Regions from separate parts of the Janibacter sp. YB324 genome, predicted to be linked through region 1. Evidence: riboswitches for the same ligand, from Rfam matches in the RefSeq annotation. Region 1 holds a riboswitch; the other holds the start of a gene.

Region 1 (4,397 bases):
CGTGCCGATCGCGGCGCTGCGCGCCGACGAGCTCGGGGCGAGCATCGGCACGGCCGCCTTCGTCGTCGCCCTCACCGGCGTCGGCCAGCTCGTCGGGGTCCTGCCCGCCGGGGCGCTCGTCGCCCGCATCGGGGAGCGGGCCACGCTCGTGCGCGCCGGGCTGCTCGACATCGTCGCCCTGGCGGTCGCCGGCTGGGCGCCCTCGCTGTGGCTCATGGGCGTGGCGCTCCTGCTGAGCGGGTTGGCGTCCTCGGCCTTCTTCCTCGCCCGGCAGGGCTACATGATCGACGTGCTGCCGCAGCGGCTGCTCGCCCGCGGCATGTCGCTGCTCGGCGGCTCGATGCGCGCGGGGCTGCTCCTCGGGCCGGTCCTGGGCTCGGTGGCGATCGCCCCCTTCGGCCTGCAGGGGGCCTACGGAGTGGCCGTGCTCCTCGCCGTCGGCTCGGTGGTCACCGTGCTCACCGCGCCCGACCTCACCGGCGACCACGAGCGGGCCCGGGCCGGGGAGCCGCACACGGGGGTCCTGCGGGTCGTGCGGCAGCACGCGCGCCTCCTGCTCACCCAGGGCATCGGCGTCACGGTGATCTCCGCGCTGCGGCAGTCGCGGTTGGTGATCCTGCCCCTGTGGGCGGTGCACATCGGGCTCGACGGCGTCGACTCCTCGCAGATCTTCGCCGTCGCCGGCGTCGCCGAGCTGCTCCTCGTCTACCCGGGAGGCTGGGTCATGGACCGCCTCGGCCGGGTGTGGGTCGTCGCGGTGCTGCTGTCGGTGGTCTCGACGTCCTTCCTCGCGCTGCCCCTCGCCGGCACGAAGGGGGAGCTGCTCGCCGTGGCCCTCGTCATGGCCCTGGGCAATGGTCTGGGGTCCGGCATCGTCATGACCCTCGGGGCCGATGCGGCGCCGGACCGCGACCGCGCGCAGTTCCTCGGCGCCTGGCGGCTCATGGGCGAGCTCGGCCACGCCGGCGGCACGCTCGGGCTGAGCGCCGTGACGGCCCTGGTGTCGCTGCCGGTCGCGGCGGTGGTGCTCGGCGCGACCGGGCTCGTCGGGCTGGGCTGGACGAGCCTGTGGGTCTCGCGAGCCGACCGGGAGCGCGGCAAGGCATGATGGAGCCGTGAAGGATCTCATCGACACCACGGAGATGTACCTCCGCACGATCTTCGAGCTCGAGGAGGAGGACATCCCGCCCATGCGGGCCCGCATCGCCGAGCGGCTGGGGCACTCGGGTCCCACCGTTTCGCAGACGATCGCGCGCATGGAGCGTGACGGGCTGGTGAGCCTCGGCGAGGACCGTCGCCTCGTGCTCTCCGACGAGGGCCGGCTCCTCGCCACCCGCGTCATGCGCAAGCACCGCCTCGCCGAGCGACTGCTCGCCGACGTCATCGGCCTCGAGTGGGAGCACATCCACGACGAGGCCTGCCGCTGGGAGCACGTGATGAGCGAGCGCGTCGAGCGCAAGATCCTCGCCATGATCCCCGAGCACCGCGAGTCGCCCTACGGCACCCCGATCCCCGGCCTCGACGAGCTGCTCGCCGGCGGCGACGAGGCCCCGGCCGACGACTACCTCGAGGGGCTCTCCAGCCTCACCGACGTCGTCGACGGCGGCCTGACCGGTCCCTTCCGTGTGCGGCGCATCGGTGAGCCGGCGCAGGAGGACCACGAGGCGCTCGCACTGCTCACCGAGGCCCGGCTGCGCCCGCGCGAGGTCGTGCGCGTCACTCCCGAGGACGACCGCATCATCGTCGCCCGTGACGGCGCGGCCCCCTCCGACGCGGTCTCGCTGCCGCGCGACGTGGCCGTCCACGTCTTCGTGGAGCAGATCGCGCCCTGACCGCGTGCGTACCGTGCCGTGACCTCGGTGTGACATTTTCGTGATCGGCAGGTGCGGTCGGGAGGTCCGCCTCCCCTGGGCGGATCCGTCACGCGGACGACAAGTCCTGCCACCGCACCGACGGTAGTGAGAGCACCGCATGGCAGGAGCGGGGGACCCACTCATGGGGCATCGCGGATGCTCCTCGGGGTGAAGTCCCGGGGCGTGCGGACCGCTGGGTCGGTCCGGTGCCGCGGGACCGGACCGCACCTCTGGCCCGAACCCGACAGCTGACCTCGCAGGCGGGACAGAGGTATACATCGTGTCTCACAACGTCGGGCGCCACCGCGCTCCTGAGCGCTACAACCCCCTGACCGAGATCGGCACCGTCATCAGCCAGACGGGCACCCCGCTGGCCAAGGGCTCCGCCGTCCTTCGCCGCCTCCGGTGGTCTCGTCGCCGCCATCGCCATCCCCGCGCAGGCGAGCACCGCCGCCGACCAGGTCGACGCCACCCCGGTCCGGGCCGCTGCTGCCCCCGCCGCCCCGGCTGCCGCGGCCGTCACCGCGCCGAGCGCCCCGGCCACCTCGACGGCCGCGACCTCCGCCTTCGGCAAGATCGAGGTCGAGCCCGTCGCCAAGCCGACCGGCCCCACCCCCTACCAGCTGCGCATGCGCGCCGAGCGTGAGCAGGCCGCGCAGGAGCGCGAGTCCGAGGCCGCCAGCCGCTCGCAGGAGCGCCAGTCGCCCGCCCCGCAGGCGAGCACCTCGACCCCCGCCGCCGAGACCGCGGCGCCGGCCCCGGCCGCCTCGAGCAATGTCATCGAGATCGCCAAGCAGTACATCGGCACCCCCTACGTCTACGGCGGCTCGACCCCCGCGGGCTTCGACTGCTCCGGCTTCACGCAGTACGTCTTCGCCAAGGCCGGCAAGTCCATCCCGCGCGTGACCACCGCCCAGCAGGCCGCCGCCACCCCGGTGTCCAGCCCGCAGCCCGGCGACCTGGTCTTCTTCGGGTCCCCGTCGTGGCACGTCGGCATCTACGTCGGCGACGGCATGATGATCGACTCGCCGCGCACCGGCTCGTCGGTCTCGATCCGCCCGATCTTCGACGGGGTCTCCGGCTACGGCCGGGTCTGACCGCCGACCCGACAGGGGGCGAAGGGAGCAGCTGCTCCCTTCGCCCCCTGCGTCATGTCGTCAGGACTGCTCGCGCTGCCGGTCCTGCTCCTGCATCCGTCGGTAGGCGGCGCCGAGCTCGTCGTGGTGGAGCAGGCCGTCCTCGACGATGCCGGTGCGGTAGCCGGCGCGGCCGAGGATGTGTGCCGTGACCGGGGCGGTGAGGGCCTGGGCGCCGACGACGATGAGCAGCGTGGCGACCGAGGCCCAGGTGCGCACCGTGAGCGCCAGGCCGAGCAGGATGAGCAGCAGGCCCAGGGTCTGCGGCTTGGTGGCGGCGTGCATGCGGGCGAAGAAGTCGGGCAGGCGCACCAGGCCGATCGCGCCGACGAGCGCCAGCGTGGCACCGAGGAGCAGGCTGATCGCCCCGGCGAGGTCGAGGATCTGCGCCCAGCTCATGAGGCATCGTCCTTGCGGGCCATGAAGCGGGCGACCGAGACCGACCCGACGAATCCGGTGAGGCTGAAGACGACGAGGATCGGCAGCGTCCCGGCGTCACCGGTGCGCACGATCTGGGTCGCCATGATGCCGATGACGATGACGATGACCACGTCGAGGCTCAGAGCACGGTCGAGGGTGGTCGGACCCCGCGCGATGCGCACGAGGACCAGGCCGGCGGCGGCGAAGAGCAGCCCGAGCCCGATCGACAGGATGATGCTCATGCGACCTCCTGCGTGCAGATCGAGATCTCCTCGGGGGTGCCGATGGCCCGCACGACCCGGGTCTCGACGGCCAGGACGTCTCGGCGCAGCTCCTCCACGCCCTCGGGCGTGGTGACGTGGAAGCCGTGGACGTAGAGGACGTTGGCGCCGCGTCTGGCCTCGACGACGATCGACCCGGGCACGAGGGAGACGAGCGCGGAGACGATCGTCATGTAGAACTCCGATTGCGTGCGCATCCGGACCTCGACGATCGAGCCACCTTGGCTGGGGCGGCGGCTCAGGGTGGCGCCGGCGATCTGGACCGCGGCGCTCACGAGGTCGACGAGGAAGCGCCCGATGAGCAGCAGGAGGCGCCACGGGTGGATCCGCCCGAAGTACTGGATCGAGGGCAGCGGGAAGATCTGCGTGACGACCGCGCCGATGATCAGGCCGTTGACGATGTTGCCCAGGGTGATGCGGTCCCAGAGCAGGACCCACACGACGGCCAGGGCGATGATCGCCCGGGGCTGGAAGCCGCCGCGCCGACGGGTCGCCGGGGTCGTGTCGATGGCGGTGTCGCTCACGGCGCCTCCTCGGGCAGGACGGCGCGGACGTAGGCATCGCTGGAGAGCATCTGCCGGGCCGCCGCGTCGGTGTAGGTGAAGAGCGGGCCGGCGAAGAGCGAGAGCCCCAGGCTGAAGGCGACGACCGCGGCGGCCGCGCCCAGCATGAGCGGCGGCATCGGCCGCTCGACCTGGGTCACCGCC
Region 2 (4,397 bases), 580 kb from region 1:
ACCGGCGGTGACGCCGGTTGCGATGAGTCCCCGGACCGTCGCAACGAGGCTCTCGAGGTGCTCTCCGGCGGTGATGGTCTGCCAGTCGCCGTCGACGACGTGGCTGAAGGAGGGATGCTGCGGGTCCTCCTGCGCCCGACGCCAGGGACGAAGGGGGAGCAGGTCGCGGTCGGTGAGCTCGAGGGCTTCGCCGGTGGCGTGGGTGGCGGGCACGGATGACCTCCTGGGACGACTACACGTGTAGAAAGGGCCAGTGTCTCACGCGCCTTCGGCACCCGAGCACGACAAGGCCCCGACCGTAGCGGTCGGGGCCTTGTCGTGCGAGCCGCTCGGGAGCGGCCTGCGCGGGGTCGCTCAGAAGCGGCCGTAGGTCACGTCATCGGTCCAGATGTCGCGCTCCTGCACCGGCGACTCGGAGTTGCCCGCGTCGATGATCTTGCCGTCGCCGGCGTAGATCCCGTTGTGGTACGCGGGGTTGCCGAAGAAGACGATGTCACCGGGCTGTGGGTTGGAGACCGGGGTGGCTGCAGCCTGCTGCTGCTGCGTCGTGCGCGGGATGTCCTTACCCGCCTTGTCGTAGACGTACTGCACGAAGCCGGAGCAGTCGAAGCCCGCGGTGGTCGTGCCGCCGTAGACGTAGGGCGTGCCGGTGAGGCTGCGCGCGGTGTTGACGATCGACGAGTCGGAGGCCGGGGCGCTGGCCGAGGCCTGGGCGGTCTCGGCGGTGCCACCGTCCGCGGACTGGGCACCACCGGTCGAGCTGGAGCCGCCGCCGGTCAGGCCCAGGGCGGAGCCGGTCTCGGGGCCGACGATGCCGTCGGCCGACAGACCGTTCTTGGCCTGCCGGCTCTTCACGGCCTGCTCGGTCAGGGACCCGAAGACGCCGTCGGCACTGACGCCGACCTTGTCCTGGATCTGCTTGACGACGCTGCCGGTGTCGCCGACGCGCACGTGGTCGGAGAGGGAGGTCGAGCCGCTGGGAGCGACGGAGTTGCCGGCGCTCTGCGCGCCGCCGGTCGAGGCGGTCTGCGAGGTGGCCGGGGCCGGAGCCTCGGGGCCGCCCTGGGCTGCCGCGCTCGTGGCGGTCATCGTCGATGCCCCCAGGCCGAGAGCCGTGGCGGCGAGGACGCCGGCGCCCGTGCGCTGTGCCGCAGAGCGGTGGGCGCGGGGGGCGGCGTGACGTGCGGTGTAGAACATGGTCATGCTGTCTCCTCTCGCCTGCGGAGTTAGCTGTCGGGTTGGGATGGAGACCATCCCGCCCTTCGACCGGGCGATGCCCCGCCGTAGGACTTCACCCCGAGGCCGTGTGGCCAGAGGTTGGGTCCTCCGCTCCTACCGGTGCTGCTGGGGTACCCCGTCGAGGTGGTAGGACTCGGCGTCCTCGACGGCGTCCCGGCAGTGGCCGGGACCGCGTTCGACCATAGGTCATATAGTCACGAAATGGTAACGCGGGTGGCGAAACCCGTTGTGCACCAATGACGCAGGGGCAGCAATGACGAAGGGGGCCCCGACCGTGATGGTCGGAGCCCCCTTCGTCGTGGGGTGCTGGGGTCAGCGGACGCGGCCGTAGGTCACGTTGCTCGTCCAGATCTTGCGCTTGGTCGTGTCGACGCGCGCGTTGCCGGCGTCGTACATCATGCCGTTGCCGGCGTAGATGCCCATGTGCCAGGCCGGCGCGCCGAAGAAGACGAGGTCGCCGGGCTGCGGGGAGTAGACGCGGGTGGTGGCGCGACGCTGCTGCTCGGCCGTGCGCGGCAGGCTCTTGCCGTGGCGGGCGAAGACGTACTGGGTGAAGCCCGAGCAGTCCCAACCGGACCGCGAGGTGCCGCCGTAGACGTAGGGCGTGCCGACGAGGCTGGCCGCCGTCGACAGGACCGAGGAGGTGGAGACCGAGGACCGGGTCGTGGTGCGCGAGGACACGGTGGAGGTCGAGCGCAGGCCCATCTTGGTGCCGGTGCGGGGGCCGACGATGCCGTCGGCGACGAGGCCGTTGCGCTTCTGGTAGCGCTTGACCGCGGACTGGGTCATGGGGCCGAAGATGCCGTCGGCGCTCACGCCGACTTTGCGCTGGACCTGCTTGACCAGGCTTCCGCGGTGGCCCCGCTTGACCAGGCCGGAGAAGGTCGTCGCCGAGGTGGCCGACGAGACGGAGGCAGCCGCGGGAGCGCTGACCGCAGAGGGGGCAGCGCTGGCGCCGGGGGCGGTGGCCGCGGCGGTGCCCAGGCTCACGGCGGCGACGGCGACCATGCTGGCGCCGGCGCGGTGGGGGGTCTTGGTGCTCGGGGCGCGGTGGCGCCCGGCGTAGAACATCGACATGGGATCTCCTCCGCCTGCGGAGTTAGCTGTCGGGTTGGGATGGAGATGAGCATCCCGCCCAGCGGTCATGCGACCGCGTGGACTTCACCCCGAGGCACTGGGGCCGAAAAAATGGGTCCCCCGCTCCTGCCGTGGTGTTCAGGGACCACCCGGCTGGCAGGACTCGGCGACCTGGTGGTGACCCCGCAGTGTGGGGTCGAAAAGAAGAATAGGGCATCGGGACACGGTTTGGTCACGGCCCTGTGGAGATCTTTTATCGGTCCCGGCGTGTCTGTGGCGCCGGGCGCTCGCGGCAGGCGCCGGCCCGCCTCAGTCGGTGCCGTGCACCGCCCGGTGCAGCTGCGCCATCTCCTCGTCCATGCGCGCGGCCGTGGCCGCCGCGTCGTTGATCCGCTGGCGCAGGTGGGCGGGCACGTCACCCTCGTACTTGTAGAAGATCTTGTGCTCGGTGCTCGCCCAGAAGTCCATGGCCACGGTGCGGAACTGCACCTCCACCGGCACCTGGACGGGCCCCGACGAGAGGAAGACGGGGATCTCGAGGATGACGTGCAGCGACCGGTAGCCGTTGGGTTTGGGGTTGGCGATGTAGTCCTTGACCAAGCGCACGGAGATGTCCGCCTGCTCGGTGAGGGCGGTCATGAGGCGGTAGACGTCGGCGACGAAGGAGCAGATGACCCGCACGCCGGCGATGTCGGTGATGTGCTCGCGCAGCGCCGGGATCTCCAGCTCCACGCCCTGCCGTGCGGCCTTCTCGAGGATCGACTCGGGGCTCTTGACCCGGGTGGAGATGTGCTCGATCGGGTTGTCGAGGTGCAGCTCGGCGAACTCCTCGCGCAGGATCTCCAGCCGCGTCGCCACCTGCTCCATGCCGAAGCGGTAGCCGAGCATCATCCGGGTGAAGTCCTCCCGGATCTGCGCGAACCGACGCACGGCGTCGTCGGAGAGCTCGGGTAGGCCAGGGGGCTGGGCGGCGCTGGTCACCCGGCCAGCGTAGGCCGGTCCCCTGAGAGCCGGGTGTGCACCGGCGAGGCGGGACGAAGGGGGGAGCGCCCCCCTTCGTGCGCCGGCGCTAGCGTGCTGCCGTGACCTCCGCCCCGCTCCTGCCGATCCGCACCGAGCGTCTCGTGCTGCGGCCGTGGCGCGACGCCGACGTCGACGCGACCCTGGCCTACTACGCCGACCCCGAGGTCGCGCGCCACCTGCTCGAGCCGCCGTGGACCCGCGAGGTCGCCGTCGCCCGCGTCGCCGAGCGGGTCGGCCGCGCCGGCCTGGACACCCCGCGGCAGGCGCTCGCCCTCGTCGTCGAGCACGAGGGTGCGGTCGTCGGCGACGTCGCCCTGTGGGCCACGGACGGGACGGGGGCGAAGGGAGAGGTCGGCTGGGTCTTCCGTCCCGACGTGGCGGGGCGCGGCTTCGCGACGGAGGCGGCTCGTGCGCTCATCGACCACGCCTTCGACCACTACGGCACGCACCGCGTCGTCGCCGAGCTCGACGCACGCAACTCCGCCTCGGCAGCCCTGTGCGAGCGGCTCGGGATGCGGCTCGAGGCGACCCACCTGGAGGACCTCTTCAGCAAGGGGGAGTGGACCGACAGCCTCGTCTACGCCGTCCTGGCGAGCGAGCGGCCCCGCGACCACGGCGACGCGATCGTCGTGAGCGCCGTCGACCTGCGGGACGCCGACGGGCACGTCCTCACGGTGCGCAAGCGGGGCACCGAGTCCTTCATGCACCCGGGCGGCAAGCCCGAGGAGGGCGAGAGCCCGGCACGGTGCGCGCTGCGCGAGGTCGAGGAGGAGCTCGGGCTGGTCCTGGCGCCCGAGGACCTCGAGCTGCTCGCCGTGCACCGCACGACCGCGGCCAACGAAGCCGGCCGCCCGCTCATCGCGAGCGTCTTCCGGCACCCGCACCTGGCGCAGCAGTCGCGGCCGACGATCACGCCGGCCGCCGAGATCGAGGAGGTGCGCTGGACCGACCCGACGCACCCGCTGCCCGACGACGTCGCCCCGCTGCTGCGGTGGCTCGTCGAGCGCGAGGAGGGGGAGTCGTGAAGGTCGTCGATCCGAACGGGCGCACGTGGCGGG

What was found. A riboswitch is a leader RNA that binds a small molecule or an ion and turns the genes downstream of it on or off. The one in region 1 is predicted to bind cyclic di-AMP.
Region 2: linked by a shared signal. The riboswitch ahead of H7A72_RS17025 (NlpC/P60 family protein) and the one ahead of H7A72_RS01985 (C40 family peptidase) in region 1 are both predicted to bind cyclic di-AMP.

What each region holds. Positions count from the first base shown of each region.
Region 1 covers NZ_CP060120.1:395,495-399,891, forward strand. Annotated here, with positions in the region: gene H7A72_RS01975 (MFS transporter) at 1-1,108, shown strand, start outside; gene H7A72_RS01980 (metal-dependent transcriptional regulator) at 1,116-1,832, shown strand; cyclic di-AMP (ydaO/yuaA leader) riboswitch at 1,956-2,131, shown strand; gene H7A72_RS01985 (C40 family peptidase) at 2,483-2,950, shown strand; gene mnhG (monovalent cation/H(+) antiporter subunit G) at 3,011-3,388, opposite strand; gene H7A72_RS01995 (monovalent cation/H+ antiporter complex subunit F) at 3,385-3,651, opposite strand; gene H7A72_RS02000 (Na+/H+ antiporter subunit E) at 3,648-4,214, opposite strand; gene H7A72_RS02005 (Na+/H+ antiporter subunit D) at 4,211-4,397, opposite strand, start outside.
Region 2 covers NZ_CP060120.1:3,189,728-3,194,124, reverse strand. Annotated here, with positions in the region: gene H7A72_RS15725 (long-chain fatty acid--CoA ligase) at 1-213, opposite strand, end outside; gene H7A72_RS15720 (C40 family peptidase) at 355-1,203, opposite strand; cyclic di-AMP (ydaO/yuaA leader) riboswitch at 1,200-1,388, opposite strand; gene H7A72_RS17025 (NlpC/P60 family protein) at 1,552-2,316, opposite strand; cyclic di-AMP (ydaO/yuaA leader) riboswitch at 2,313-2,495, opposite strand; gene H7A72_RS15710 (GTP pyrophosphokinase family protein) at 2,626-3,297, opposite strand; gene H7A72_RS17260 (GNAT family N-acetyltransferase) at 3,399-4,364, shown strand; gene H7A72_RS15700 (hypothetical protein) at 4,361-4,397, shown strand, end outside.